Regions from separate parts of the Synechococcus sp. R5-15 genome, predicted to be linked through region 1. Evidence: predicted binding sites of a transcription regulator. Region 1 holds the regulator's gene; each other region holds the start of a gene.
The links. Region 1 encodes NtcA, which controls nitrogen genes in cyanobacteria. Its sites were predicted from a motif close to GTANCNNNNGNTAC; they were not measured.
Positions count from the first base shown of each region.

Region 2: a site for NtcA is predicted at 8,998-9,011, ahead of glnA (type I glutamate--ammonia ligase). Genes of this name have one in related genera too.
Region 3: a site for NtcA is predicted at 2,086-2,099, ahead of NW839_RS04950 (cob(I)yrinic acid a,c-diamide adenosyltransferase). Genes of this name have one in related genera too.

Region 1 is NZ_JANSIK010000054.1:1,046-9,935, reverse strand. It holds gene NW839_RS05520 (prolyl oligopeptidase family serine peptidase) at 1-2,014, shown strand, start outside; gene eno (phosphopyruvate hydratase) at 2,011-3,294, opposite strand; gene ntcA (global nitrogen regulator NtcA) at 3,533-4,207, opposite strand; gene NW839_RS05505 (M61 family metallopeptidase) at 4,505-6,301, shown strand; gene NW839_RS05500 (hypothetical protein) at 6,622-7,557, shown strand; gene NW839_RS05495 (hypothetical protein) at 7,568-8,455, opposite strand; gene psbV (photosystem II cytochrome c-550) at 8,777-8,890, shown strand, end outside.
Region 2 is NZ_JANSIK010000003.1:21,728-32,975, forward strand. It holds gene NW839_RS00430 (glycosyltransferase family 4 protein) at 1-326, opposite strand, end outside; gene glyA (serine hydroxymethyltransferase) at 351-1,676, opposite strand; gene psaM (photosystem I reaction center subunit XII) at 2,024-2,116, shown strand; gene recG (ATP-dependent DNA helicase RecG) at 2,329-4,842, shown strand; gene purL (phosphoribosylformylglycinamidine synthase subunit PurL) at 4,864-7,170, shown strand; gene trxB (thioredoxin-disulfide reductase) at 7,257-8,687, opposite strand; gene glnA (type I glutamate--ammonia ligase) at 9,153-10,577, shown strand; gene NW839_RS00465 (DUF4278 domain-containing protein) at 10,826-11,248, opposite strand, start outside.
Region 3 is NZ_JANSIK010000047.1:28,689-39,936, forward strand. It holds gene queA (tRNA preQ1(34) S-adenosylmethionine ribosyltransferase-isomerase QueA) at 1-405, opposite strand, end outside; gene dcd (dCTP deaminase) at 489-1,070, opposite strand; gene NW839_RS04950 (cob(I)yrinic acid a,c-diamide adenosyltransferase) at 1,194-1,901, opposite strand; gene NW839_RS04955 (phosphodiester glycosidase family protein) at 2,980-4,191, opposite strand; gene NW839_RS04960 (D-isomer specific 2-hydroxyacid dehydrogenase family protein) at 4,527-5,453, shown strand; gene NW839_RS04965 (isocitrate/isopropylmalate dehydrogenase family protein) at 5,513-6,592, opposite strand; gene NW839_RS04970 (GAF domain-containing sensor histidine kinase) at 6,760-7,566, opposite strand; gene gltX (glutamate--tRNA ligase) at 7,645-9,084, opposite strand; gene NW839_RS04980 (hypothetical protein) at 9,319-9,669, shown strand; gene miaB (tRNA (N6-isopentenyl adenosine(37)-C2)-methylthiotransferase MiaB) at 9,956-11,248, opposite strand, start outside.

The sequences.
Region 1 (8,890 bases):
CCACGGGCAGCCGGTGCCGGATCCCTACCGCTGGCTGGAGGATCTGGATTCGGAGCAGACGCGGGCCTGGATTGAGGCGCAAAACCACCTTACCTTTAACTACTTGCAGCAGATCCCAGCCCGGCAGCGGATCCGAGAACGCCTGACCCAGCTCTGGAACTATGAAAAATACAGCCAGCCCTTCAAAGAAGGGGGCCGCTACTTCTACTTCAAAAACGACGGCCTGCAAAACCAAAGTGTTCTCTATACCCAAGAAAGTCTAGAGGGCCAGGCGCGGGTTTTGCTGGATCCCAACACCTTCTCGGAAGACGGCACGGTGGCTCTAGCGGGCATTGCCATCAGCCGTGATGGGCGGTATCTGGCCTATGGTCTCTCCCGCTCCGGCTCCGACTGGCAAGAATGGAAGGTGCGGGACATCGAAACCGGCGAGGATTTGCCGGATCACCTCCGCTGGGTCAAGTTTTCCGGGGCGAGCTGGACGCTGGATGGGCAAGGATTTTTCTACAGCCGCTACGACGAACCGGCCCCCGGCAGCGAATACGAAAGCGCCAACTACTTCCAGAAGCTCTACTACCACCGCCTGGGCACCTCCCAGTCAGAAGATGTTTTGGTCTATCACCGCCCCGACCAAAAAGAGTGGGGCTTTGCCGGCGGGGTTACTGAAGATGGGAATTACCTCATCATCTCCGTCTGGCGGGGCACGGATCCCAAAAACCTCATCTTCTACAAAGACTTGCGGGATCCCCAGTCTCCTGTAGTAGAGCTCATCCGCGAGTTTGAGGCCGAATACAGCTTCGTGGGCAACGACGGATCCCGCTTTTGGCTGTTGACGGACTGCCAAGCTCCTCGGCGGCGACTGGTGGCCATCGACTTGGAGCAGCCTGACCGGGTGCAGGAGGTGATCCCTGAGGCGGAGGAGACCCTGCAGGGGGTTAGCTTGATCAACAATCAGTTTGTGGCCTTCTACCTCAAAGACGCCCACACCCAGATCAAGACCTTTGCTTTAGACGGTAGCTACCTAGGAGAAATTCCGCTGCCCGGGCTGGGATCCGCCAGCGGCTTTGGCGGCAAGCGCTACGACACCGAGACCTTCTACACCTTCACCAGCTTCACTACCCCGCCCACCATCTACCGCTACGATTTCACCAGCGGCACCAGCACCCTGTTCCGTCAGCCCCAGGTGGATTTCAATCCCCAGGCCTACGAGGTGCAGCAGGTGTCTTACACCAGCAAAGACGGCACCCGCATCCCCATGTTTCTCGTCCACCGCCGTGGCCTGACTCGGACAGGGGATCACCCCACCCTGCTGTATGGCTACGGTGGCTTTGGCATCTCACTTACCCCCAGCTTTTCAGTGGGTCTGGTGGCCTGGCTGGAAATGGGCGGTGTCTATGCCCAGCCAAGTTTGCGCGGCGGCGGCGAGTACGGAGAAGAGTGGCACCAGGCGGGCACCAAGCTCAACAAGCAAAAGGTGTTCGACGACTTTATTGCCGCTGCCGAGTGGCTGATAGCCCATGGCTACACCAACCCCGCCAAGTTGGCCATCTCCGGCGGCAGCAACGGCGGCCTGCTGGTGGGGGCCTGCCTAGTTCAGAGGCCGGAGCTGTTTGCAGCGGCCCTGCCGGCAGTGGGGGTGTTCGACATGCTGCGCTTTCATAAGTTCACCATCGGCTGGGCCTGGATCTCGGAGTACGGATCCCCGGAGAACCCGGAGGAATTCAAGGCCCTCTACGCCTATTCCCCTCTGCACAACCTCAAGCCCGGCACTGCCTATCCCGCCACCCTGATCACCACCGCAGATCACGACGACCGGGTGGTGCCCGCCCACAGCTTCAAGTTTGCCGCTGCCCTGCAGGCAGCCCAGGGGGGATCCCAGCCCATCCTCATCCGCATCGACACCAAGGCAGGGCACGGGGCCGGCAAGCCCACCAGCAAGCTGATTGAGGAAGCTGCCGACCGCTGGGCCTTTTTGGTGCAGGTGCTAGGGATCCCCTGGGACGGAACGGGAAGTTAGCGAGCTCTAGGACCCAGGCCCACCCGACCGGCATAAACTGCCGCTTCCCCCAGCTCGTCTTCGATGCGCAGCAGTTGGTTGTACTTGGCAATGCGCTCGCTGCGGCAGAGGGATCCGGTTTTGATCTGCCCGGCACGGGTGGCCACCGCCAAGTCGGCAATGGTGGTGTCTTCCGTCTCGCCAGAGCGGTGGCTGATGATGGTGCGAAAGCCGGCTTGAACTGCCAATTGGATGGCCGAGACAGTCTCCGTCAGGGTGCCGATTTGGTTGGGCTTGATCAAAATGGCGTTGGCGGCGGCGCTGTCGATGCCCTTTTGCAGGCGGGTCAGGTTGGTTACAAACAGGTCATCTCCCACCAGCTGTACCCGGGATCCCAGTTGAGCGGTCATGGCTTGCCAACCGGCCCAGTCTTCTTCCGCTAGCCCATCTTCAATGGAAAGGATGGGATAGTTGGCCAGCAGTTGCTGGTAGTAAGCCACCATCTCAGCCGCGCTGCGGGCTTTGCCCTCAAAGTGATATTGCCCATCCTGCAGCAGCTCGTTGGCGGCCACATCCAAGGCCAAGGCGATATCTGCTCCCGGTTTGTAGCCTGCCTGTTCAATAGCCGTCATCAGCAGATCCAAAGCCGCCGCATTGGAGTCGAGATCAGGAGCAAACCCCCCTTCATCCCCCACACCGGTGGACAGCCCCTTCTGCTGCAGCACTTGTTTTAGTACCGCAAACACCTCAGCCCCGTAGCGCAGCGCCTCGCGAAAGCTGGCCGCTCCAATGGGCACAAGCATAAATTCTTGAATATCGACGTTGTTGTCGGCGTGGGCGCCGCCGTTGAGCACGTTCATCAGCGGCACCGGCAGCAGGTTGGCAAAAGGCCCCCCCAGGTATTTGTAAAGAGGCAAGCCCACTGCTTCCGCAGCCGCTTTGGCTGTCGCCAGAGAAACTGCCAAAATAGCGTTGGCCCCCAGGCGGGACTTGTTGGGGGTGCCGTCCAGGTCGATCAGCAACTGGTCAATACGGGCTTGGTTGAGGGCATCTTCTCCCTGCAGCTCCGACTGGATGGGGCCAAGGATGTTTTCCACCGCCCTCAGCACACCCTTACCGCCGTAGCGTTTGGGATCCCCATCCCGCAGCTCATGGGCCTCGAAGGTACCGGTCGAGGCACCGCTGGGAACCTGCGCCAAGCCCGTTGCTCCATTGGCTAGACCCACCAGGGCTTCTAGGGTGGGACGCCCTCGCGAGTCGAGGATCTCATGGGCGGTAATCCACTCGATGGCTGTTTCCACAGTTACACCTCAGCAATTGGCTAGATAGCTCTGGCCAAAGCCAGATCCCCCCATAGACTAGTAGGTTTTTGCCCGCGATCCGGTCAGCTTCCAGAAAACTTTAAGTCTGTCCTTCGGGCACAGAGATTCTTCAAGGCTGCAGCAGTAGATTGAACATAGGCCGGCCAGAGCTTCAACCAACCATCGAGCGGGGTTTGCCTGGGCAAGGTGCTGCTCAGGAAGTGTTCTCCTCTTCCTTCTAGGCAAAGCGATGGCTCAGCCGCATCGGGTCGTGTACGGTGATCTTCTTCTTGTGAATGGAGATGTACTTCTTCTTGCGCAGCTCTCCCAACAGGCGGGTGATGGTGACGCGGGTTGAGCCAATGGCTTCGGCAATGGCCTGGTGAGACAGCTTGAGATCAATGGTGACCCCATCCGGGCCAGGCACTCCGAAATCGCGACAGAGGATCAACAAAAAGCTGACCAGACGGGATCCCATGTCGCGATGAGCCAGTGTCTCGATCATCATCTCCGTTTGCAAAATGCGGGACGACAGGCTTTTAACCAGCAACATGGCCAGTTCGGCGTTCTCCTGTAGGGATTTTTCCACCTGCTCGATCGGCAGAGAGAGCAACTCAGTAGGCGTAAAAGCCACCGAGTGATAAAAGCGATCAGAGCGCTGTCCTGTGATAAAGGAGAGCACGCCGAAGATGCTGTTTTCGCGTAGGAGGGCGACGGTGATTTCCTCCCCCATTTCGTAGACCCGCGAGAGCTTAACGGCTCCCTTCACCAAAAAGTAAACCCGCTCCGCCGGATCCCCTGGAAAAAAAATGGTCTTCCCGCGCTCAAACGTTTCGATAACCGGAGGATGGTGAGGGCCTCCCAATTGCTTGAAGGCTGTGATCAGAGATTTTTCCGCTACGGCCACCGCCATACTCATCAACCTTTTAAGGTCAGTTTATACCTAAGATCAACCTACTAAGATCAATCTAGAAGCATTAGGCTAGGTTGCAACCCATTGACTTCAGAATCTATGACGATACCAAGATTTACCCTAAAGTAGAAGGTTCTGCCTAGGTATCTTTGTAGCACGCGCTACGTTTTTAAGTCTCGTTGCTGCTCTCCAGCCAAAGGCAGAGGTTAGGATAGGAGCCATTGTCGCTGGGGGTTGCGTCGGCCCTTGGCGGTAGAGAGTGGAGTGGGTTGGAACATTCTATCTATCTATCTATCTATGGGGAGCCCGGAGGCTGTTGTTGCTGAACCTTCTCGGCTGAGCCGCCAGCATTTCACGGTGCGGATGCCGGATCCGGCCAATCACCTCCTGGAGGTGGAGCTGCTGCTCCGAGAGGTGGAGCCAAAGATGCCTTTGCGGCTGCGGCTGCCGGTGTGGACGCCGGGATCCTACTTGGTGCGGGAGTATGCCCGTCATGTGCAGGAGTTTCAGGCGGCAACTGAGCAAGGGATCCCTTTGGCCTGGCGGAAGGTGGACAAGAACACCTGGCAGATCGATCCGCCGGGCTGTTCTGCCGTGAAGGTGTGCTACCGGGTCTATGCCTATGAGCTGACGGTGCGCACAAACCATCTGGATTTGACCCACGCCTATTTCAACGGGGCAGCGCTGTTTCTCTACGTGCCCGGTCGCGAGCGGGAACCTTACACCTTGACGGTGATCCCCCCCAAGCCCGATTGGCGCATCGCCACCAGTTTGCGGCCTTTGATCTCCTCTTCTGGGGATCCCGCTTCCGGCCAGTCTTTTGTGGCAGAGGACTATGACGAGCTGGTGGATAGCCCGGTGGAGGTGGGCCTGCATCGGATGCAATCGTTTGAGGTGGAAGGGATCCCCCATTACTTTGTGGTTTGGGGGGCGGGCACTCTGGATGTGGAGCGGGCTGTCGCTGATGCTAAGGCGATTGTCAAAACCACAGCCGCGTTTTTCGGTGGGCTACCCTACGACCGCTACTGGTTCATTGTGCATTTGTCGCCGGGAGGATTTGGTGGCCTTGAGCACAAGTACAGCACCACCCTTCTTTACTCTGGGCTGGAGCTGCATCAGCCGGAGTCCTATCGGCGCTTTTTGTCTTTGCTGGCCCACGAGTTGTTTCATGCCTGGAATGTCAAGCGTCTGCGTCCGCTGGCATTGGAAAAGATCGACTACAACCAAGAAAACTATCTGGAATGCCTGTGGTTTTGTGAGGGAGCGACCAGCTACTACGAAAATGTCATCTTGTTGAGGGCAGGGATCCTCAGTGCCGGCGATTTCTTGAAGATTCTTTCCGAACAGATTGGCCGCTTGCAGCGTACTCCGGGCCGGGCTGTGCAATCGCTGCGGGAGTCCAGCTTCGATACCTGGATCAAACTCTACCGCCCCCACGAAAACACCCTCAACAGCCAGGTTTCTTATTACTTAAAAGGGGCTTTGGTCTGTTGGCTGCTGGATCTGCACATCCGTCACCTTTCCGGCGGTCAGGGATCCCTGGATACGGCTTTGCAGGATCTGTGGCAGCGCTTTGGTCGGTCAGGGAAGGGCTACAGCGACCAAGACTTGCGGGAGGCGTTTGAGCGGGCAGCCGGTGCCGATCTTGGCCGGTTTTTCGCAGCCTATGTGGACGGCACGGAAGAGCTAGACTACAACGCCTACCTCCACCCCTTTGGCCTCACCCTCAAGGTTCACTTCAGCCGACCCAACCTTCCCCCCTACCTGGGCCTCAACTTCAACGGCGAAGGCAATCGCATCAGCGCAGTAGAGATGGGATCCCCGGCGCAAAAAGCGGGCATCTGGGCCGGCGATGAGCTGGTGGCCCTGGATGGGTTCAGGGTGAGCGCTGCCAACTTGGCGGAACGCTTGACGGCCTATCAGCCCCACCAGATCATTTGTTTGAGCGTTTTTCAAGCCGATCAGTTGAAACATTTCTGGATCCCGTTGGATCCCCCTCGGCCCGATGTCTACACGTTGGAGGTGTTGCCTGAACTGACTCCTGCTCAAGAAGCCCTTCAGCAAGGCTGGCTGGGATCCCTCATTCGCACCTAGCTTCTCTGCGGTCAGGGGCAAGCCCCCTCCACTTGAAAATTCGCTCACCTCCCCCTATCATGTTGAGACAAGCGGGTAGTCTAGTCAACTCAAGCCAAAGGTAACGACAACAAAGATCGGGACTAAATCCAATGGATTTAATTTTAGCTTTGTTAGTTGGAATAGCCATCGGCATCTTGATAGGAGTTAGGCTTAGGTCAGGGAGCTTGATAGGAGTTAGGCTTAGGTCAGGGAGATGGAAGCGAGAAACTACAAAAGTTATCTCCTCATCTACAGGTATGTCTCAACGTGACAGGCATCCGAATGAACAGAGAACCATCTTGGCCAGCCGAGTGGAAAGAGCGGAAGACATTCATCAGGAACTACAGCCTAATCTTCAAAGGCTTGAGCTTCCTCGAGCGACAAATCAAGCAGTAAGTTGGGACTCACAAGAAGTTGCTGTTGTCAAAGCGCTTGAGGAAAGTTCCCAGGAAGTCATTGATCATATCAGCCGTGATCGTGATAAGTTGAGGTTAGCTTTATTTCTGTGGTCTAAAGGAATAAGAATTAAAAGCTTGGAAACCAAGGAAGCAAGTAGGGTTGGTAGCAAACTGAACAGCAAGCTAAATCAGATATCCAACTTTATGGGAGATAGATATTATTCAATTAGAAAACTCTACAAGTCGATAAAGTCAAACATGAACGAAGGAGAGGCTTTCTCCCTGATTCTGAAAGACGAGCCAAACCAGGTAGTATCAGATAGTTGCCAACTTGCGAATATGCTCTGTAGTATCGCCTTCTTGGAGGAGTACCATTATTTGAAGTCTCCTAGATTTATTTTAGAAGCAAAGCCGAGCAGAGACCCAAATGCATTGAACTTTCTATCAGGAGGATGGCTGGAGCGATATGTCAAAGAAAAGCTAGTAAAGATTGCCAGTCAGCAAGGCAAAAAGATCAGTTTTTCTTACATCATGAATACTCAAGTTACTTTGCCGAATGGAAATGATTTTGAAATAGATTTATTCTTTTATGTCAATGATAAGTTTTACTGGGTAGAATCCAAAACGGGTGATTATTATGAAAGTATAGACAAGTACTCTTGGTTGGCTTCCAGGCTTGGTCTTCAGCAGAATCAGGCTTTTGTAGTCTTGACTGATGTTGATCAGGATAAGAAAATTAGCCTGTCTTCCAGTTATAAGCTGTCAGTAATCGGCGTTGACGATGTTGAGCCGACCTTTATCAAAATTCTGAAAAGTCATGTCCGAAAGAGCACCTGACAAAAGCTAGCTAGGCTACAATCTTGACAGCTTGTTCCATACACCACCAGGGATCCTCGGCAAAAGCTGGCATGGGAGTGCTGCCTGCTTTGCCCAGAATGGCCAGCCGGACTTCCCGATCCAGGCGGGATCCGGCCCCGTAGGGATCTTCTGAGGGAGGTTCCAGCCGTTGCCCCAGAGGGGGCATCACCATAATGCCTGGCTGCATGCTGGTGCTGCTGACCCAGATTTTGAAGCGATCCACCGCTACGTCTGTTCCTTCTGGCAGCTGCATCTGCAGCAGGTAGCGGGGGCCAGAGCCAATCAGCAGGCTCTCGTTGGGGCGTAAACGGGCAGGCAGATCTGGTTGATAGGGGTAAACCAAATCCACGCTGTACCGCCGCTCGTCAAAGACGGTGACATAGACATGCACTGGAGTGGGGGCTCTGTTTCTCAAGGCAATGGCCAGGTTGCGGCCTGCTTGGATTTGCACTTTCCCTTGGGGATCCCGCGGCAGGGGGCTCACTTCGGCAGGGGCAGAGCTGCTGGCCGGGGTTTCCAGTTGGAGAAATTCCACTTCCAAGATGCTGCTCAGCGCATCGCTGGCAGGTTGCAGGTTCAAAAGATTACCAAAAGCAGCCACGTGCTCCAACAGCCGCACCAGCTTGCGAGGCAGGGCCAGTAGCTTCTTCACCGGGATCCGGAAGGCCGCCAGAGCCACCTCTTCCCCCCGCCGGTAAAAGTGATAAGTGGCATCGGGCAACAGCTCTACCCGCAAGTCCGCTGCTTCCGGGTCTGTGTAGGTCAGAAGTGGTGAGGCCGGCAAGGCCGCCAGCAAATCGGCAACGGGCATTTGCACTTGACTGGGATCCGCACAGGTGAAAGCCACCCGCAACGGCTGGAATCGGATAGAGGACATGGGGAAAACCTGGAACGGAGTCTGCCGTATTCTCCTGCTCTGAGGTTGCCAGGCAAGCAAGCCAAGCTCTATATTACCTGCTCATTACCTGCTCAGTTCTCTCGACTGGGCTGTGGCCAAGTCAGCTCTCGGCCAACAGACTCCCAACAGGCCATAGCTCCGTAATCAAACTTAACACCAAAGGCAAATGGAACCATTGGGAAACCATCTCGGATCCCATCTGCAAATGATCTCTTGATGGTCTATTCTTGATCCTGTTGTCGGGTTTGCGGCTGGAGTGGAGCCCACCTCTCCTCTTTCTAGACTGATCTACGGAGAACCATGTTTAGCAAAGCTTTTTCTGTTCAGAAGGTGTTTGTGCCAGCGCGTCGTCGGTTGCTTGTCCTGCTGTTGGCTGTGTTGATGGCTGGGTTTGGCTGGGGTCTGGCTCCAGTG
Region 2 (11,248 bases), on a different contig from region 1:
AACAAGCGGGAAAAAGGCGACAGGTGAAACAGGTCGTCCGCCAGGCCAATCAAAAAAAACAAAACCCCACCGATCGTCACCCCCCAAATCTCGTACTCCTGCTCGGTGCGCAAGCCCCCAAAAGCTCCGGCTCCCCAGAGCAACAGCAGGGCCACCAAGTTGCCAAAAAAGATGGAAACCCCCCCCAGGCGCACCATCGGTTGCTGGTGGATCTTGCGCTCGTCGGGAAAGTCCAACTGGCCACTGCGGATCCCGACCGCCTTCACCACCGGGGTTGCCCACAGAACCACACAGGCAGCAGCCAGAAAGGCAACCAAGTAGGGCATAGCAAGCCGTGGCGAGGATTGCGGTTATCCCAAGTGGGGGTAGAGGGGGAAACGACGACAGAGCTGAGCCACCCGCTGGCGACACTCTTCCAATACAGCAGGCTCCTCAGGCTGAAACAGACAATCGGCGATGATCTCCCCAATTTTTTCAAATTCTACCGGCCCCAGGCCGCGGGTGGTCAAGGCCGGGGATCCCAGGCGCAGTCCGCTGGCCACGAAAGGCGGCTGTGGGTCGAAGGGAATGGTGTTTTTGTTGGCGGTGATATGGATCTCGTCCATTAGCCGATCCGCCCGTTTGCCTGTCATCACCGGATCCGCCGCCCCCACTTTTTCCAGCACCGCCGAAACCGAGCGCAGATCCAGCAGCATCAGGTGGTTGTCTGTGCCCCCGGAAACCAGCCGAATGCCCCGCCGTTGCAGGGATCCCGCCAGGGCTTGGGCATTGGCGATAACTTGGGCCGAGTACTGGGCAAAGCTGGGCTGCAGGGCTTCTCCAAAGGCCACCGCCTTGCCAGCAATAACATGCTCCAGCGGCCCCCCCTGGCTGCCGGGGAACACTGCCTTATCCAGCTTTTTGCCCAATTCTGGGTCGCGGGTGAGAATGAGTCCCCCGCGCGGCCCTCGCAGCGTCTTGTGGGTAGTGGTGGTCACCACATCGCAGAGGGGCACGGGGTTGGGGTGATGTCCAGTGGCCACCAAGCCGGCAATGTGGGCAATGTCGGCCAGAAGATAGGCCCCCACCTCGTCGGCAATGGCGCGGAAAGCGGCAAAGTCAATTGTCCGCGGATAGGCAGAGTAGCCGCAGATGATCAGCTTGGGCCGGTGCTGCAGGGCCAGATCCCGCACTTGGTCAAAATCAATCCGCTCCGTCTGCGGATGCACCCCGTAGTGCACCACGCGGAACCACTTGCCGGAGACGTTTACCGGGGAGCCGTGGGTAAGGTGGCCGCCGTGGGCCAGATCCATGCCCATAATTGTGTCTCCTGGCTGCAGCAGGGCCAGGAAAACAGCGAAATTGGCCTGCGCCCCCGAGTGGGGCTGCACATTGGCGTGGGCTGCCCCGAAGAGTTGCTTAGCCCGGTCAATGGCCAGCTGTTCAATCTCGTCAATAAACTCACAGCCGCCGTAGTAGCGCTTGCCCGGCAGCCCTTCTGCATACTTGTTGGTGAGCACCGAGCCCTGGGCTGCCAAGACGGCAGGAGAAGTGAAGTTCTCGCTGGCGATCATCTCCAGGTGATCCCGCTGCCGGTTGAGCTCTTGCTGGATCAGGCGGTAAACCAAGGGATCCGTTTCCGCCAGGATGGCCAAGCTATCCCGTGAGGTGGTCAGACTTTGTGGAGCAGCTACCATGATGACGCCAAGACCGAACTTCGCAGGAGGAATGGGCAAGAACTGCTTCGCCGTCGCGACGGCGTTGCGGAGCAACATCGTAGCATGACCCGCAAACCAGCAGCGCAGGCCCCGGCCTTTCTGCCTGGGGTAAAACCCCAAAACTGAGAAAGAATCCCTTGCTTTAGGGGTGGGGAGAATGTCAATCGATCCAAGCAGAGGATCTGGGAGCCACGGTCAAGCGGGATGGGCAAGGGCTGCTTTGTAAAGAATGTTGAGCTTTTCTTCTCGGTGTCAAGGCTACCCCTCAAGCTACGGTAGAGTGAGGGAGCTGACTTTTGTGCAATTCCACTGTTAGGGAGTTGGTTATGACGGACGCACAAGTTTTCACCATCCTGGCGATTGCCTTGGTGCCGGCAGTGATGGCTCTGCTTTTGGGATCCGCCCTGGCCCGCAGCTAAAGCTCCTGCATCTCCCAAAAAGTGCCTCTGGATCCCTTCGGCCTGCCCCGTCACGACAGTGTTGCGGAGTAATAAGGCAGGCTTTTTTCTTTATCAAGGAAAAGGAATGGAAAGTGTGGCTTGCGCTGCTGCACTCCTTCGGTTGTCCTGCCGTTGTTGGCTAAAGTTGGATTGATAAGGAGCACTCCCGGCAGCCAAGCAACTTGAGCCAGGTGGATCTACAGCGGCTTCAGCGCGCCCTTTCCCTAGAAGCAGAGGTGGGGTTTACCGACCTGCGGGGGCGAGAGCAGACCTTCTCCCAATTTTTGGGGAGCGTGTTCGGACAGGATCCCCCCTCTGACTGGGTGCTGAATGGAGATGACCGGCGGCGATGGAAAGAACTGGGATCCCGCTATACCCTGTATTCCGAGCTGGAGCTGCCCGAACGCCAGCACCTGGTGGCCGAAACCCGCCGCTGGCTGGAGCGAGTCCGACGTCAGCAAGAGCTGTCCCGACCGAGTTCCCACCAACCTGGCTCGTTTGCAGCCTCGTTGCCACAGCGCTCTGGTTTCCCTGCCGTAGGCGTAGCAACAACCCCCCCAGAGGCAGGGCGGAGCACGATTTCCCCATCTCTCCCCGCCGGCCTCAGCCTGGAGCAGCCGCTGCAGTTTCTCAAAGGCATTGGTCCCAAGTCGGCGGAAAAGCTGGCACAACTGGGCCTACACAGCGTGCGGGATGCCCTCTACTACTTCCCCCGCGACTACCTGGACTATTCCCGGCGGGTGCTCATCCGCCAAGCCAAGGTGGGGGAGACCGTTACCCTTGTAGGGACGGTGAAAAGTTGCAGTTGCTTTACCAGCCCCAAGAATCCCTCGCTGACCATCTTCAACCTAAAGATTGCCGACAAAAGTGGTGTAATTACCCTCAGCCGCTTCTACAGCGGGCGGCAGTTTGCCCAGCGCAGTTGGCAAGCTTCCCTGGAGCGGCAATACCCCAAGGGGGCCCTGGTGGCTGCCAGCGGCCTGGTCAAAAAGGGCCGGTTGGGCCTAACGCTGGATAACCCGCAACTGGAGGTGCTGGGGGGAGAGGGCGAGGAGCTGGACAGGCTGGGCAAGATCTTGCCAGTTTACCCTCTCTCGGAAGGGATCCCCGCCGATCTGGTGCGCAAGGCGGTGCAACTGGCTTTGCCGGCGGCGGCCTTGGTGGAGGATCCCTTGCCGGCGGATCTCAAGCGGCAGTTGCAGCTTTTGGACTTGCCTGTTGCCCTGCAGCAGATCCACTTTCCTGAGACCCGAGAGCTGCTGGCCCAGGCCCGGCGGCGGCTGGTGTTCGATGAGTTTTTCTACCTACAACTAAGCCTATTGCAGCGGCGACACCGCTATCGTGCCCAAGCTCAGGCCATACCTCGTTACCAGCCGGCTAGAGGGGAGCTGTTGGATCGCTTCTACCAAATCCTGCCCTTTCAGCTTACCGCTGCCCAGCAGCGGGCCATCGACGAGATCCTAGCGGATCTGCGGGATCCCTTGCCCATGAACCGCCTCTTGCAGGGAGATGTGGGATCCGGCAAAACCGTGGTGGCGGTGGCAGCTGTGCTGGCAGCCATTCAATCCGGTTGGCAGGCGGCCCTCATGGCTCCCACCGAGGTTTTGGCCGAGCAACACTACCGCAAGTTGGTGGAATGGCTCAGCCAGCTGCAGGTGCCCGTTGAACTGTTGACTGGATCCACGCCCCCTGCTAAGCGCCGGGAGATCCTGCGGCAGTTGCAGACCGGGGAATTGCCCTTGGTGGTGGGCACCCATGCTCTCATCCAGCCGGCAGTGCAGTTTCGCAACCTGGGCTTGGTGGTCATCGACGAGCAGCACCGCTTTGGCGTGGAGCAGCGGGCCGCTCTGCAACAGAAAGGGGATCACCCCGATGTCCTCACCATGACCGCTACCCCCATCCCCCGCACCCTCACCCTGGCCCTGCATGGGGATCTGGATGTTACCCAAATTGACGAGCTGCCGCCGGGGCGCAAGCCCGTGCACACCCTGGTGGCCCGGCCAGGGGATCGCCTGCAGGTGATGCGGCTTATCGAGCGGGAAATTGCCCAAGGGCGGCAGGCCTACGTGGTGCTGCCGTTGATTGAAGAGTCGGAGAAGCTGGATCTCAAATCTGCCATCGAGGAACACCAGCGTCTGCAGGAAAAGGTCTTCCCCCAATTTCGGGTGGGCCTGCTGCACGGGCGCTTGACCAGTAGCGAGAAGGAAGCTGTCATTGCGGCCTTTCGCCGGCGGGAGCTGGATATTCTGGTCTCTACCACGGTGGTGGAGGTGGGGGTAGATGTGCCCAATGCCTCGGTGATGCTGGTGGAGCATGCGGAGCGCTTTGGGCTCTCCCAACTGCACCAACTGCGGGGGCGGGTAGGGCGGGGATCCGACCAAGCCTATTGCATCTTGATGACGGGATCCAAAGGAGAAGATGCTCTGCGGCGGCTGAAGGTGCTGGAGCAATCCCACGACGGGTTTTTCATTGCCGAGATGGATCTGCGCTTCCGGGGGCCGGGGGAAGTGATGGGTACCCGCCAGTCGGGGCTACCCGATTTCGCCCTGGCCAGTCTCATGGAGGATCAAGAGGTGCTGCAGCTGGCCCGCCAGGCGGCAGAGCAGCTTATTGTCCAAGACCCCGACCTGAAGCGCTGGCCCCCCTTAAGCCGCATACTGGAAGAGCGTCAGGCCCGTCTCTTGGGCCCTGGGTTGTTGACCTAAGCTAGGGGCAATTGGAGCACTATGCCCTATACTCTCGAAGACTTAAAAGCCCACGGCCTTTCCCCGGCGGAATATCAACAGATCCAGCAGCAGCTGGGCCGGGATCCCAACCCCAACGAGCTGGCCATGTTTGGGGTGATGTGGTCAGAGCACTGCTGCTACAAAAACTCCCGCCCTCTGCTGAAAAACTTTCCCACCACGGGCGAGCGGGTAGTGGTGGGGCCGGGGGAAAATGCCGGCGTAGTGGATCTGGGGGAGGGGGATTGGCTGGCGTTTAAGATCGAGTCCCACAACCATCCTTCGGCAGTGGAGCCCTTCCAGGGGGCAGCTACCGGCGTGGGAGGGATCCTGCGGGATATCTTTACCCTGGGCGCCCGTCCCATTGCCCTGCTTAACTCGCTGCGCTTTGGGCCGCTAACAGATCCCCGCAACCGCCGCCTCATGGCCAGGGTGGTGGAAGGGATCGCCCACTACGGCAACTGTGTCGGGGTACCCACAGTGGGGGGAGAAGTGGCGGTGGATCCCTGCTACAGCGGCAATCCCTTGGTCAACGTCATGGCCCTGGGGCTGCTGGAGACCCCTACGGTTGTCAAATCTGCAGCCCAAGGGGTGGGAAATCCCGTTTTGTATGTAGGCTCCACTACAGGGCGGGATGGGATCCGCGGGGCCAGCTTTGCCAGCGCCGAGCTCAAGGAGGATGCGCAGCAGGATCGGCCGGCAGTGCAGGTGGGGGATCCCTTCCTGGGCAAGTGCCTCATCGAGGCCTGTCTGGAGGCCTTTGCCACAGGAGCTGTGGTGGCTGCCCAGGATATGGGGGCAGCCGGGATCACCTGCTCCACCGCGGAGATGGCCGCCAAGGGAGGGGTGGGGATCCGCTTTGACCTCGACCGAGTGCCGGCGCGGGAAAGCGGCATGGCTGCCTGGGAATACCTGCTCTCGGAATCCCAGGAGCGGATGCTGCTGGTGGTGCAAAAAGGCCGCGAGGCGGAGGTGATGGAGATCTTCCACCGCTGGGGTTTGCAAGCTAGTGTGGCCGGGGAAGTCATTGCCGAGCCGCTGGTGGAGATCTGGCACCAGGGATCCTGCGTGGTGCAGGTGCCGGTGCGGGCTTTGGCCGAAGACACCCCCGTCTATGTCCGTCCGGTGTTGCCAGAGCCGCCAGCCTACGTGCAGGCAGCGTGGCAATGGGATCCCGCCACTCTACCCCCTTGTGATTGCCAGGGGATCCACCTCGCTCAGGCAACGCTGGCATGGAAAGAGGTGCTGCTGCAGCTTTTGGCCAGCCCCACCCTGGCCAGCAAAGCCTGGATCTATCGCCAATACGACCACCAGGTGCAAAACAACACCGTCCTTTGGCCGGGCCAGGGAGATGCGGCGGTTATCCGCATCCGTTCCCAAAAGTTTGGCGTGGGCGAGGTGCCGCCCCTGCGAGCTTCCCGCAAGGCCATCGCTGCTACCCTGGATGGCAATGGCCGCTGGGTGTATTTGGATCCCTACGAGGGGGCCAAGGCAGCCGTGGCGGAAGCTGCCCGCAACCTCACCTGTGTGGGGGCCGATCCCCTAGCTGTTACCGATAACCTTAACTTTGGCAATCCCGAAAACCCGGTGGTGTACTGGCAGCTGGCCCTGGCCTGTCGGGGGATTGGAGATGCCTGTCGTGCCCTCGGTACGCCGGTAACGGGGGGAAACGTTTCTCTCTACAACGAGACCCTCACCCCCCAGGGATCGCAGGCTATCTACCCTACCCCTGTCATTGGCATGGTGGGTCTTATTCCCGACTTGAAATGCATCTGTGGCCAGGGGTGGCAGCAAGCAGGGGATCTCATTTACCTCCTGGGATCCCAGGCCCTCACCAGCTTGGGGGGCAGCGAGTATTTGGCGGTCATCCACCAGCAAGTTACGGGCCGGCCCGCGCCAGTGGATCTGGAATTGGAAAAGCGGGTGCAAGCTGCCTGTCGCCATGGAATCCGCCAGGGCTGGGTGCGCTCTGCCCACGACTGCAGCGAGGGGGGATTGGCTGTGGCTTTGGCAGAAGCCTGCTTGAGCGGAGGCCGCGGCGCAACCCTCTCCCTGGCTCCTGGATCCTTGCGCTGGGATCAGGCCCTGTTTGGCGAGGGATCCAGCCGCATCCTGGTTTCTGTGGATCCGGCCCAGCGCTCTGCTTGGGAAGCCTACTTAGAAGCGCAGCTTGCCGGCCAGTGGCAGCTTTTGGGAGAGGTGGGATCCCCTGCGGATCCCCTGCTCTTAAGGACGGCAGAAGAGGATCCCTTACTGGTGGTGTCTTTGGCAGCCATGCAGGCCGCCTACCACGGTGCCTTTTCGGACTAGCTGAGCCTCGGTTGGGAAACCGTTTTCTGCGCCCAGCTCCCTTCTCCCTTGGGGAGAGGGGCCAGAGGTTGGAGAGGACAACATCCTTAGGGGGATTTTTCCTCACACAAATTGGCCTGGATCACCTCTCGATATTGGGATTTGGGCTTAACGCCCACCAACTGGGCCACCAGCGTCTTGTTTTTGAAAAATTGCACCGTCGGGGTGCCCGCCACCCCCCCTGCCTCTGCAATCTCCGGATCTTTCTCAATATCGATCTCCACCACGTGCAGCTTGTCCGAGAACTCATCGATGATCTTGTTCAAGATCGGCTTGAGGGCATGACAAGGGGCACAGGTGGGGGCGGTGTACTTGACCATGAGCAGGCGATCGCTTTCGTGGTAGAGTCGCCGCAGGGCATAGCTCCCCTCATGGCAAGTCTTGCTGAAGTCTAAGTCATCCTGTCCATTCTCCTCAAAGCTGGCCTCCTCAACAGCAGGATCCCCAGCAGACTCTGCCGCAGAAGTCGCAGCAGGGCTGGGTTCAGGATGGCTTTGGGGAAGGACGTGATACTCCTGGGCCAAGCCGTGTTCCGAGAGCCAGCGCTCTGCCAACATGGCCGCCATACAGCCAGTGCCGGCAGCGGTAATCGCCTGACGAAACTCGTGATCCTGCACGTCGCCGGCGGCAAACACCCCCTCCACACTGGTGGCCACGGATCCCGGGCGGGTGACGATGTAGCCGACTTCATCCAGTTCCAGTTGTCCTTTGAACAAGTCGGTGTTGGGCTTGTGGCCAATGGCATAAAATAGGCCACCCACTGACATCTCGCGTATTTCGCCGGTTTGGTTGTTCCGCACTTTCACCCCGGTCAGGCGCAGGCCGTCGCCCATCACTTCCACCGCCTCGGTGTTCCAGTGCACAGTGATCTTGGGGTTGTTGAGAACACGATCCTGCATGGCCTTGCTGGCCCGCATTTTGTCGCTGCGCACCAGCATGTGCACGTGGGATCCAAACTTGGTCAGGTAGGTGGCTTCCTCACAAGCAGTATCGCCGCCGCCGATCACCACCAATTCCACCCCTCTGAACATGGGCATAGCCCCATCGCAGACAGCACAAGCTGACATGCCCCGGTTCCAGTAGGTCTCCTCCCCCGGCAGGTGTAGGCGCTTGGCTGTGGCCCCGGTGGCGATGATCAGGCTGTGGGTGCGCAATTCCCGCTCGTCAGAACGGACGACAAAGGGCCGCTGGCTTAAATCCACAAAGGTGACATCTTCGGTGTAAAGTTCTGCCCCCCACCGCTGCGCTTGAGCCCGCATGTTCTTCATCAGTTGGGGGCCGGTGATGCCCTCGGGAAAGCCCGGAAAGTTCTCCACCTCGGTGGTGGTCATCAGTTGCCCGCCCGGGATCCCGCCCGCCTGGAACCCCTCAAACACAACCGGCTTCAGGTTGGCACGCCCAGCGTAAATGGCTGCTGTAAACCCAGCAGGGCCGGAGCCGATAATCACCACATTCTCAACCCGACTTTGCTCTATCATCCGATGTCTCTCCTTCTGCAATGGGAATAAAAGCCAAACTCATAACGACTACGCTTTAGCTTAACACCCCTTGGCGAACCGGTCGAGGCCGAGGCCTATTAGCCTCATTTTCGCTCGCCTCAGGCCATTGGGGCCTTTTTTGCCCATCCCATAGGGTTATCTCTGCCCAGAGGTTGGCCAAGTGGCGGCCATTGCCCAAGTTTTGGATCCCCAACACCCAATCTCGGTTGACCCAAGCCAGAAGGAAAAGAGGTGTCTGAGATGGCCAGCAATTTGGTCTTGGTCAGAAAGCGGAGCTCAAATGAATTTTGTATCAGAAACTACAAAATACCCGTGTTGGCCTTTCTAGGATGAGTGAGCGTTTTTGGCCTGTCTGGGTCGAAGCGTGGGGATCACCTGCTGGGATCCCATTTGTTTCAGCCACAGTTCCCCCAGTCTTAACCGCAACCCAATCAGGAGAGAGTAATGGCATCCACGCCCCAAGAAGTGCTTCAGATGATCCAGGACAACAACGTCCAGATAGTGGATCTCAAGTTTGTGGATATCTTTGGCACCTGGCAGCATGTTTCCTTCCACACCTCGATGATCAAGGAAGAAACCTTCACCGAGGGGCTTCCCTTTGACGGATCCAGTATCCGGGGCTGGAAAGCGATCAACGAGTCGGACATGTACATGGTGCCGGATCCCAGAACGGCTTGGATCGATCCCTTTCTGGAGGTGCCCACCCTCAGCATAACTTGCAGCATTGTTGAGCCGCGCACTGGCCAGCCCTATAGCCGCTGTCCCCGCAGCCTTGCCGCCCGTGCCGTTGCCTATCTGCAATCGACGGGCATTGCCGATACGGCTTACTTCGGGCCGGAAGCGGAGTTTTTCATTTTTGAGGATGTTCGCTTCGACCAAACCCAAAACTCGGCCTACTACTTCGTGGATTCCATCGAAGGTCGCTGGAACTCGGGCCGCGAGGAGAAAGGTGGCAACCTGGGCTACAAGCCTCGCTACAAAGAGGGCTATTTCCCGGCCCCGCCCACCGATGCCCATCAAAACATCCGCACCGAGATGCTGCTGACCATGGGCAAGTTGGGGGTGCCCATCGAGAAGCATCACCACGAGGTGGCTACCGGCGGGCAAGGGGAGTTGGGCTATCGCTTTGCCGATCTGATCACGGCTGCCGACTACATGATGGTTTACAAATACGTGATCCGGAACGTGGCCCGCAAGCACGGCAAAACCGTCACCTTCATGCCCAAGCCCCTATTTAACGACAACGGCACTGGCATGCACACCCACCAGTCCCTCTGGAAGGATGGCCAGCCCCTGTTCTACAGCGAAGGCACCTATGCCAACCTGAGCGAGACAGCTCTCTACTACATCGGTGGCCTGCTCAAGCATGCCCCGGCAATCCTGGCCTTCACCAACCCCACCACCAACTCCTACAAGCGCTTGGTGCCCGGCTTCGAGGCGCCGGTGAACCTGGCTTACTCCCAGGGCAACCGTTCCGCTGCCATTCGCATTCCGGTGACCGGCAACAATCCCAAGGCCAAGCGTCTGGAGTTCCGCTGCCCGGATGCCACCTGCAACCCCTACATCGCCTTTTCGGCCATGCTGATGGCTGGCCTGGACGGGATCAAGAATAAGATCCATCCCGGCGAGCCCTTGGACAAAGATATCTACGATCTGGAGCCGGAAGAGCTGGCCAAGATCCCTTCCACACCCGGATCCCTGCTGGATGCTCTGGAAAGCTTGCAGAAGGATCATGCCTTCTTGCTGGAGGGAGGCGTCTTCACCGAAGATCTGATCCAGACCTACATCGAGTACAAGATCGACAACGAGATCAACCCCATTAACCTGCGGCCCCACCCCTACGAGTTCGCCCTTTACTTCGACGCCTAGACGGTGTGGCCGATTCTGCAGCGGGATCCCTGATGGGATCCCGTTTTTTTCCGAGGAAATAGCACCCCTCAATTGTGGATCCCTTGAGCAACTTGGCTGCTTTTGGTCAACAGCACCTCGTGCCAGCGTTGAAGCGTCCTGTGCCGTCCATCGACCTGAGGAAGCTCAACCCAGAAACCAAAAGGGGATCCCCAGCCGGGATCCCTTCTCGCTGAGCTCATGCCAGAGCATCAACAGTTACGGGCAGATCAGCTCATGCTGACACGGCTACGGTCGTAGTTGAGCCGAAAGGTGGGATGCACTTTTCCTTGGATGCGGTTCCAGAAGTTGCGCACGTTGACATGCAGGCCAATCTGCTCTGTACCGCGGAGCAGCATGGATTGCTGGCGAATCCGAATCAAGCGTTGATGGCTCATCATCAAGCGGCGAGACAGCTCATCCAAGACATGAGAACGGCCATTAGCAGCCACCGGGGCAGATGCCTCTGCCGTCTGAACGGGTTGAGCCGGCCCTTCGGCCGCCTTGAGATGATGAGCAACACCCCGATAGAGCAGGTCAAGGTTGGTGGGCAAAACCACCGGCTTGCTCAGGTGGCGGAACCGCCAGTCCAGCCCCCGGTAACGACCCCCCACTTTGCCGGGAGAAACCGCTGCAGTTGCAGAAGAGGGGGT
Region 3 (11,248 bases), on a different contig from region 1:
CGGCCTGACCAAAACCCGCCAGCTCCACGCCTGATCCGGCAGAGGTTGCGCAGCGGCAGGGATCCCTTCCAGACAAGGCTCCAGCAGCAACACTTCGACCCGCGCCCCGGAGGGTTCCTTGGCCCCGAACAGGCGGGCCGGGATCACCTTGGTATCGTTGAGAACCAGCAGATCCCCTTCCTGCAGGTAGTCAGGCAGATGGCAGAAGCGGCGATGCTCGTGCCTATCCGGGTACACCACCAGCATCCGCGCCTGATCCCTGGGCTCCACCGGCGTTTGCGCAATCCGATCTGGAGGGAGGGTGTAGTCGTAGGAAGCTGTGAGCAGATCCGGATTGGGCTCCCTATCGCCCAAAGGCTCAGCCTCACCGGGGGGAGCGGCAGCAGGCGAAAAAGAGTCAGGCATGGAGATGAATCAAGATGGGGTTCTACGTGGATCCAGCATAGCCAACCGGATCCCGCCAACCCTCTCCCTTTTGAGGGAAGCAGCTAAACCTTGGCCACCACCACCTGCTGCGGCTGATCCTGATACTTGCCGGCGCGGTCGGCGTAGGTCACTTGGCAGGGATCCCCTTCCAGAAACAGAAGCTGGACCACCCCTTCGTTGGCGTACACACGGCAGTCGGCGCTGGAGGCGTTGGAAAACTCCAGGGTGAGATAACCCCGCCATCCCGCCTCAGCGGGCGTCAGGTTGGCAATCAGGCCCACCCTGGCATAGGAAGATTTGCCAATGCAGATCACGGTAATGTTATCCGGAACTTGCAGCCGCTCCAAAGACACCCCCAACCCATAGGAGTGGGCCGGGATGATAAAGTAATCCCCCATCTCGTCGTGGTGCAGCTCCACCGCTTCCAGATTCTTGGGGTTAAACCGCTTGGGATCCACCACCGTGCCGGGCACATGGCGAAAGATCTTGAACTCCACCGGCGACAGGCGGATGTCGTAGCCATAGGAGGACAGCCCGTAACTCAAAACAGGCCGAGACTCAACAGCGCGCACCAGCTCAGGGCAGAACGGCTCGATCATCCCTCGCCGCGCTTGCTCACAGATCCAGCGGTCGTTTTTCAACATGGCTACAGCCGGCTTCCTGGAGAGTGAGGGCACATCTGGTGGACAAGCTCCAGTCTTATTGGGACTCCGCCCCCCTGACGCGACCCGTGTTGCCTAGGTCTTTCGGAGCGGAAACTGTTTGCGCTAGCGGTGCGGAGCAACATGGGCTGCTGTAGGCATAGCACCTGTGCCGCTGACTTGAGGGGGATCCAGAGAACAGGCAACATTCCCATCGGCAGTGCGGAGCCCTGGGCCTGGGATGCCACGTAGGCGCAGCTGCGTGATCAAGTCCGCCCGCTCCAGAAACGAATCCGGCATCTCCGGCCCGGTGATCACCATGTCCATGGAGATGGGGCGCTGGTCGATTAAGCTCAGCACTTCAGCTTCTGAGATCAGGCCCAACTTCACAGCCAAGCTCAGCTCATCCAACACCACCAAGTCGTAGCGGCCACTCCTGACAGCCTCCTGGGTGAATTGCCACAGCTCATCCAACGCCACCCGCTCCTCAGGCTCTAGGTGAGGTGTATCGATGCACCGGTGCAGGCGACAGCGAACCCACTCTAAGGATCTGCCCAAGGAGAGACGATTTGCGGGCCCCTGGTTGATCCCACCCTTGAGAAATTGCACGATCAGCACCCGCGTTCCCTGGCCGGCCAAGCGCAGCGCCTGGGCCATGACAGGCGTAAACATGCCTCGGCTGGGGTGGGTGTAAAGCTGCAGGGATCCCTGGGGAACCAACTGGGCGGAGAGGGATCCATTCTGCTGAAGGAAAAGCTCGCCGGCAGCAGGGCTGGCTTGAGCCGCAGGCTGTTTGGCGCGGGCTACAGGAGCGGCATCCTTGGAGGAAGGCATAGGATTTGGAGAAGCAGTGCAAACCACGTTCTATCTCGCGAGCAGGCTAGAGAACACGGCCCTAGGTTATAGGGCCTACAAGTGGTGGAGAGCGTCGGCTATGGATTCCATGAAACACCACCTGTGCGTATCCGTCAATGAGTCGGTTCTGCTTCTAGCTGGCATACAAATCATCCCCAATAGAGTAATAGAAAATACAATCCTTGCCCATCCTAGCCTTTTGGCACAAGAGGCAATACCTGAAAAGCTTTGACAGGGGATCTCAATAAAATTTCAGGCCTAGCCCAGAAGCTTGTGTGTGGGGCTATCTCACTTGAGTATAGAGGTGCTCTATAAAAATTTGAGAAAAAGATCAATTTCTTCCAAATAAGATTAACTCTCACAAACAGGAATGCCAGTACCAGCAGCCCACCCACGAGAGAGGAGCAAGGGTCAACCTACCCCAAAAGCCTTGTCCACCAGGAGAGATAGTCATTTTTAAAATAACTATACATTTGGTCGGGAGCCGGGTAGGCCTACACATTAGCGAACATTCGTAGTAGAGAGAATTGTAACCAAAAGTCCAAGGAGTTAATTTCTAACCTCGAGAGTGAAGAAATATAAATTCGTCAATCATCTTCGTCAAAAAATGGATTATTGACAATACTTTTTTGAAAACCAGCATCTGATTTAGCAGAAGCGTAAAGAATTGCGTGCCTTTTATACTCTGAGGTCGTCTTCTTCAAGAGATCGCCTCTTTGATCATTTTTCTTACCGGTCTCAAGGCCGATGTTTTCTACTTAATTTAATCTCTATTTCTGTTATGAGAAATGAGCATTGGGCGTTCAGTTTGGATCCCACTTAAAATTGACCTGAAAAAGCTCTGGGGCTTTGGGTGCTGAGATTGCCGGGATCCCATTGCGCAATCAAAGCCGAGTCCTTCCTCTGGCGGGGGGAGAGATCTTTTTCTTGAGAAGGTAGATCCAATCCTGGAGAATACCTGATCCCTCATCCAAGCAGCCGGGAAGTCCGGGGATCCCACCCTCGATCCCTGGATCAAAGGGAAAAGACTCTATCCCGCCGGCACAAAAGTTTTCTGTCACCGACTTGGGCTTGGGAAAAACCCTAGGCCATTGTGAACTCGGGGTGTGCGCCGCCGGGAGGGACTGGGATCCGTCTCACTGTTGGGTGGGCTGGCTTCTGGGTGTCGGTGTTCCCAATTGACGGCCTCTCCCCCCAGCACCAAGGTGGAAGCATTGCCCCCATCCAAGTTCAGGGCATGGCGACAGCCCAATTGCTGCATCAACTGTGCCATCTCCAGCAGGGTGAGCCCTTGATTTTCCTGGGCATTGCCGGCGGTCACCAGCAGCAAATGTCCGCTGTCCAGTTGGCCAATGGCACTGCGGGCGGCTCGCTGCCTGCGAAAGAGGGGTTGAAATGCCTCCAATCGGGCATCCAAAACCACCTGCCCATCCAAGAGCAAGAGCGGCCCTGCCCCTAGGATGTGGGGATAAGCTTCCAGCTCGGGCGGATCCAAGCGCAGATGAAGGCTGAGGCGATCCCCGGGAACCAGCTTGCGGGCTTCTAGGGCACCTTCTAGCCCCCGCCCTGCCAATACATACCCCTCACTGGGAATCTGTACCGTTAAACTGCCGGCCAGGCCAGCCATCAGAATCTCTTGCACCCGATCCTCCCGCACCATCACGAGCATTTCGTCGTCCGTTTGGGTGGTGTAGGTGGATCCCCAGTCGGGGGTGAACTGGGAGATGCCGGGCAGGATATAGCCTGTATTGATGCCCACCACTGGGATTTGATCCCCAATGGCATTGCGCAGCTCTGCTTGCATCCGCAAACGGGCAAAGCGCACGGATCCCCCTTCTTGCCCTGCCGTCCCATCCGACCAAGCGATGACCCCACGGCCCAAAATGGGGCTGGAGATCCAACGGCCATCCCGACGAATTGCCCCCAGCGGCTGACGGGTGTTGCGGTTGAAAAACCCACCGTTAATGGCGGCTACTGCTCCCTGTTCGGGGCCAAAGGAAGACAGCTCCCCCAGACCCACCAGCCCCGCAGGTGCAGCCCAGATAGGCCGCAGTTGGCCCGCTGCGAGAGAAATGACCACGATAGAAACGGGGATCCGATTGTCTCCAACCCAAACCTCCTTCTGGTACAAAGGGATCCCTTGCACCACCCGCACCGGCTGCACACCGAGGGTCACCTGAGCTTGAGCAGCCACGCTGGGCAAAAAGAGAGCAGCAGTGCAGGCTAACCCCCAGCCCATGACCCAGGCGCTCAGCTTGGTTTTGGACATGTCTTCACGTCTTTAGGGCTTCACCATTGTCATTGGGAGATGATTATCCCCCTGCGGCAAAGGTTCCCATCACAATGAGCGACAACAGGATCCCGGGAAAGAGCAGCGTCACCAAGATCAGCAGTTCGGAAAGGGTCATCGGGGAATGCCACCTACTGGAGATTTAACCAACACAACAGCTCCGGCTTCCACCCTAGCGATCCCAGAAGGGTGCTCCAGGCTCCCTTTGGGATCCCTTAACACTCGATCACCGGTTTTTGCGGCTGCCCGTGCATGCCATCTCTCGCTCTGCCGACAGTATCCTGGCAAGGGGAAAGCCTCATCCAACGGTTCCTATGGGCATCCAAGGCAAACGCATTGCCGTCGAACCCGGCCATCTTCGCCCCTGGCTCAAAGAGGCTGTTTTGGCAGGGGGTGGCGAAATTGTGCCCCTGGCAGAAGCAGAAGCCTTGGTCTGGGCCGATGCCTTTGATGTGCCCGGCCTGAAGTGCTGTCTGGCGGAAGGGAAAGGGATCCGCTGGGTGCAGCTGCCCTGGGCAGGGGTGGAACCCTTTGTTCGGGCGGGAGTCTTGGATCCCGCTTATGTGTGGACTTGTGGCAAGGGGGTCTATGCCCAGCCAGTGGCGGAACATGCCTTGGCCTTGACCTTGGCCGGCTTGCGCGACTTGAAGATCCGCGCCTTGGCCCAAACGTGGCAGGAAGGCTCCGGTACCAGCCTCTGGGGCAGCCGCGTGGTCATTTTCGGGGCCGGGGGCATCGCCCAAGAGTTGATCAAGCTGTTGCAGCCTTTTCAGTGCTCCATCGACGTGGTGCGTCGCAAGGCGGATCCCTTGCCGGGGGCCACGCGGGTGGTGACACTCGCGGAACGGCAAACGGTGTTGGCAGGGGCAGATGTGGTGATCCTGGCTTTGGCCCTCACGCCAGAAACCGAGGGGATCATCGCCCAAGCTGAGTTGGAGCAGATGGGATCCCAGTGCTGGCTGGTGAATGTGGCGCGAGGCAAGCACATCGTGACCTCCGACTTGGTGGCCGCCCTGCAGCAGGGGGTCATTCGCGGGGCCGCCTTGGATGTCACGGATCCCGAGCCCCTACCGGATGGGCATCCCCTCTGGAGCTTGCCCAACTGCCTGATTACCCCCCACACTGCTCTTACCGATGCCATGATTGTCCCAGCCCTCTCTAAGCGGGTGCGAGAAAATGTGCGGCGCTTCCGGGCCGGGGATCCCTTGCTGGGGGTGGTGGATCTGGCTTTGGGGTACTGAGGCCCCCAGTCCCTCCCTTTTGAGGAGCCTGGGATCAGAACATTTGACGCCAAACCCTACTACGGAGCCATCTCCTGCACGCGGGCAGCAATGGCCTCTGCCATCTCCTGAGTGCCGACGGGATCCCCTGTGGCCAGGTCATAGGTGACCTGCTTGCCCTCGGCGATCACCGCCTGCACCGCCGCCTCCACCCTTGCGGCAGCCTCCCGCTCTCCTAGGTAGCGCAGCATCATCGCCCCGGAGAGGATCAGAGCGCAGGGGTTGACTTTGTTTTGGCCGGCATATTTGGGAGCAGAGCCGTGAATGGCCTCAAAAACCGCAATGCCGTCGCCGATGTTGGCCCCCGGCGCCACCCCCAGCCCGCCGATCATCCCCGCGCACAAGTCGGAAATGATGTCCCCATAGAGGTTGGTGAGCACCAGCACATCGTAGAGCTGCGGCTTTTGCATCAGTTGCATGCACATGTTGTCCACGATGCGATCTTCAAACTCGATGTCGGGATACTCCTGGGCCACCTCCCGCGCCACCTGCAGAAACAAGCCATCGGTGAATTTCATGATGTTGGCTTTGTGCACTGCCGTCACCTTCTTGCGGCCATTCTGGCGGGCGTACTCAAAGGCAAATTTGACAATGCGGCGGCTGCCGAAGTCCGAAATGGGCTTGATGCCAATGGCGGATCCCTCGCGGATGGGTTTGCCGGAGAGGCGCATCATTTCCTCCCGCGCCTGGATGGCTTCCGGCGTGCCCCGTTCAAACTCGATCCCGGCATAGAGATCTTCAGTATTTTCCCGCACCACCACTAGGTCAATGTCTTGAAAAGGGCTTTTGACACCGAGCATGGATTTGGCCGGGCGCAGATTGGCGTAGAGATCCAGCTCCTTGCGAATGGCTACGTTGACCGAACGAAAGCCAGTACCTACGGGAGTGCCAATCGGCCCTTTGATCGCCACTTTGGTTTCCCGAATGGACTCCAACACCTGGGGCGGCAAGGGGGTGCCGTATTTCTCGATCACCTCCACTCCTGCTTCTACCGGGATCCATTCGAACCGAACCCCAGTAGCCTCCAAGACCGTGGTCATCGCCTTGGCCACTTCCGGGCCAATGCCATCCCCAGGGATCAAAGTCACACGATAGGCCACAGATGCTTCTCCTCGCAGTGTCAACGACAGTGCAGAAACTCCGTCCTGCCGGCGTGAGAGGATCCCTCCACCAGACAGGTTAGAGAACCGGGAACCCTTGAGCTTAAACGACTATAGAACAGGTTGAGACTGAAAATGCTGCGTCTGCTACCTCAGAAAAGGGGGGGCTAGCCGCAAGATCGGGGACTCGGCGGCAGAGGGACTCGCAGCTCTACAACTGTGCCACTGCCAAAGCGGCGATTACGCCAAGCAATGCTTGCCCCGATCAACTCGGCTCGGTAGCGCATGTTGAGCAACCCGTGGCCATGGCCGGGCGGCTGGGCGGGATCCACCCCGCTCTTGGACTCCGGCATACCACAGCCATCGTCGATGATCTTCAGCTCCAAGTGGGTGTAGGGAGCCTGAGGGTTGATAGAGGAACCGGCGTCCTGTTGCGCCTTGGGCTGAATGATGAGATCGATGCGCCGTGCCCCCGCGTGTTTGACAATCAGAAAGCTGGCTTCCAGAGGTGTCCGGCTCAGCAGAGCCAAAGCCCCCAGCCGCTCCTCCCCCCGGTTAATCGGGTAGGCAACAAAGCCTCGCAAGCCATTGGCCTTCACCCACTCTGGGGCGGGCATCCAGGCTTCTTGGGCGGGATTGTTGCTCAAAAGCGGCAGACCCTCCTGGGCCACCCGTCCCAAAGGGCTGTCGTCAGGATAGATCCGCTGAATTTGGTCGTGAGCAGGGCTGAGCAGGCCGGCATGGGCCACCGACTGAAAACATCCTTCCTGCGGGTCGAAAATCCAAAGGCGAGCTGAGGCTGCACCCAGACGATCCACCATCTGCCGTACCAAGGTCTGGGCCAGCTTGAGCACACACTGCTCCAGCTCCCTCGTCTCTACAGAGTCCGAAGAGGATGGGGAAGACAACTGAGAAGAGAGCAGCACCAGTTCTTGGACAATTTGGTTTGCAGCCTGTAGCTGGCGTGACAGCATGGGATCCCATCGCGGCAGCGGTGCGGAGCACTTTCAACAGAGGCAACCGAAGGCTTAACAGCAAGAGATAAACTTCCATCAACAAGAAACCAACTTCTGCACAGCCTCTAACCGCCCCAAGGCCCAGCCCCGCCGCTGCAGAAGCGCAAAAGATTGCAGCAAATCCGGCCCCTGCAGATCCCCTGTCAGGGCGGCCCGCAAACTCTTCATCAGCAGGCCCTTTTTCATGTTCTGGGCTTTGGCCACCTGATCCACCAGCGGTTTTAAGCTGTCCGCCGAAACCTGGGGCAGCTCGGCAGCAGCCAACGTGGTGGCCATTGCAGCCATAGCCTCTGCCACCCCATGCAGGCGCAACTGTTCCAGAGCTGGCAACGTGTAGCTGAGGGGCTCCTGAAACAAAAAGCGGCTGAGCGGAGGAGCCTCTGCCAGGCGGTCGATACCATCGGCAATCAGGCGGGCCACATCTTCCAACCAGGTGGGATCCGGCACTCCGGAAAGGTCAAACCCTGCCGCCTGCCAAAAGGGGGTGAGCCGCTCCACCAGTTCTGGCGGGGAAAGCTGCTTGATGTACTGGCTGTTGATCCAGTTGAGCTTGTCCCAGTCAAAGCGGGCAGCCGCACGGTTAACCCGGTCAAAGTCGAACAGCGCAGCCGCCTTTTCCAAAGAGAAAAGCTCTTCCCCATCCGGGGGCGACCAACTGAGCAAAGCCAAATAGTTCTTGAGAGCTTCCGGCAAAAAGCCCAGTTGCTGGAACTCTGCTACCGAAGTTGCTCCATCCCGTTTGGAGAGCTTTTTCCCCTCCGGGTTCAGGATTAAAGGAGAATGGGCGAACTGGGGAGGTTCGTAGCCAAGAGCGCGGTAGAGCAAAATCTGCTTGGGGGTATTGCCGATGTGATCTTCGCCGCGAATCACATGGGTGATGCCCATGTCAATATCATCCACCACCACCGCCAAGTTGTAGAGAGGGTAGCCATCCGCCCGGGCAATGACCATATCCCCCCCCAAGTCCTGGGTGTTCCAGGTAATGGGGCCGCGAATGAGATCCACCCAAGACACTTCCAGGGGCTCCTCGATTTTGAAGCGGATCACCGGCTGCCGACCCTCGGCTTCGTAGGCCCGTCGCTGGGCTTCGGTGAGAAAGCGGTGGCGGTTGTCGTAGCGGGGGGCTTTGCCGGCGGCCTTCTGGGCAGCGCGCATCTCCTCCAGCTCCGCCTCGCTGACGTAGCAGCGGTAGGCCAACCCTCGATCCAGAAGCTGCTGTACCACCGCTTGATAGCGCTCGATGCGCTTGGATTGGTAGACCGGCCCTTCGTCCCAGTCTAGGCCCAACCAGGCCAGGCCCGCCAAAATGTTGCGGGTGTAGCGGGGCAAAGAGCGGTCGCGGTCGGTGTCCTCGATGCGCAAAATGAACCGGCCACCGTGGCGACGGGCATACAGCCAGTTGAACACTGCCGTTCGGGCGGTGCCGATGTGCAGATTTCCGGTTGGGCTGGGGGCAATGCGAACACAAACACTCACAGGCTGAAGGCTCCCAAGCAGAGCATCCTGATCCTAGTCGGCGGCGAGATCCTTTGTCATATTGGCCCTCCATTGGGTTGCAGGCGGTTGCCAATTGAGGCATTTCGAGTAGAATCCGCTCTAGCCGCCGGTCAAAAGGTAGGCTGCACGGGGATCAAGGTTGATTGGCAACGTCCAACCCCCCCTTTTTTCCGGTGTTGAGGAAAAGCTGTAGCGCAGGAGGAATCCCAGCACATGCGTCTGACTTTGGCCATTCTTCTGGGTTGTCTGTCCGCCGGGATCCCGATTGGATCCGCCTTGGCCCAAATTGCCTATCCTTCTTATCCGGTGGGAGATGCCCTAGACAGGATCCTGTTGGATACAGGTAGGAATGTGGATCCGGTCATTTTCCCTGAGGAGGTGGTGCGCTCCCAGGCCCGGCAGACCACCGCCTTCTTCACCACGCTGCTGAACCAACGCACCAACATCCCACCCCTGCGCTCGCTAGATTTGCCCAGTCCCTATCAGGCTTCGGTTCGTACCCAGGCCGGGTACTACCGCGTGACCCAGACAGAGCCCGTTTTGGATTTTGAAATCTTGCGCTAGGCAGGGCAGGTATTCGGGGCCTGTTCCAGCGCCGGCCTGTTGCTGTTGCCAAAACGTTGTGTATGAAGCTCCGTTCTACTGCTGCGCGGAAGAAAGCTAGCTAGGGCGGTGGTTGTGCCCTGGTCGGCGTGGCGGAAAGGGCAGTGACTGCCTGGCGGTTGCCTTAAAGCTGTTCACCCAGGAGGGCATGGTTTTTCTCAGCGAAACAGCTCCCTGGAGAGGCGCTCCGCCAGCGCAATCGGACAAGAGGGAACTGGGGAAAGTTGTGTTTGTGAGAGCCTTCATCCTATGGCCCGCTCGCGCGGACGGTAACTGCCTCTCCGGTCAGCGAAAAAGCTCGCGTGGCGGTAATGCGCACCGGCACCAGGGATCCCTTCAGTTGCTCTGGATCCCCTTCGAAGAACACCAAGCGATTGCCGCGGGTACGCCCCATTGCCTGGCGGGGGTTTTTCGGGTTGGGTCCTTCCACCAGCACCTCTTGCACCTGGCCTAGGAGTCGGGCACTGCGGGCGGCGGCCACCTCGGCCACCAGTCGGTTCAGCCGTTGCAGGCGGTCGCTTTTTTCCTCCTCGGGCACTTGGTCGGGCCACTCAGCGGCGGGGGTGCCGGGACGAGGGGAGTAGGCGGCGGTGTTCACTTGGTCAAAGCCAATGTCCTGCACCAGTTGCAGGGTTTCTTGGAACTGAGCTTCGGTCTCTCCCGGGAAGCCGACAATGGCATCGGCGCTGATGGCGGCTTCGGGCATGTATTGGCGGATGAGCTGGATGATCTGGCGATAGCGCTCGTGGGTGTAGCCGCGCCGCATCCGCTTGAGCACTTCGTTGCTGCCCGCCTGGAAGGGGATGTGGAAGTGCTCGCAGACTTTGGGCAGCTCGGCGCAGGTGGCGATCAGCTCCTCGGTAAAGTAGCGCGGGTGGCTGGTGGCAAAGCGAATCCGTTCAATACCTTCCACCGAATGGACGAAGCGCAACAAGCTGGCCAGGTTGGTTTTCGGATCCAGATCCCGTCCGTAGGCATCGATGTTCTGCCCCAGCAACGTCACCTCGCGGTAGCCCGCTCTGGCCACGTCTTCGATTTCGGCGCGAATGGCCTGGGGCTGGCGGGACTGCTCTTGCCCTCGCACCCGCGGCACGATGCAGTAGGTACAACGCTCGTTGCAACCGTAGATGACATTGATCCAAGCAGTGACCTGGCTGTCGCGGCGGGGCTTGGTGATGTCTTCTGGGATCTCAACCGGATCGGTGGCCACCACCTGGTTTCCGGCTTCCACCTGCGCCAGCAAATCCCCAAGGCGGTTCACGTACTGGGGGCCCATGACCAGATCCAGCTCAGGGACGCGGCGCAACAATTTCTCCCCCTCTTGCTGGGCCACACAGCCGGCCACGATCAGCTTGATGGCCGGGTTCTTGCGCTTGCGCTGTGCCTGGATGCCCAGGTAGGAATAGACCTTTTGCTCAGCATTGTCGCGGATGGTGCAGGTGTTGTAGAGAACTAAGTCCGCCTGCAACTCATCTTCGGTGGCCACATACCCCAGGGACTCCAGGATCCCGGCCATGCGCTCGGTATCGGCGCGGTTCAT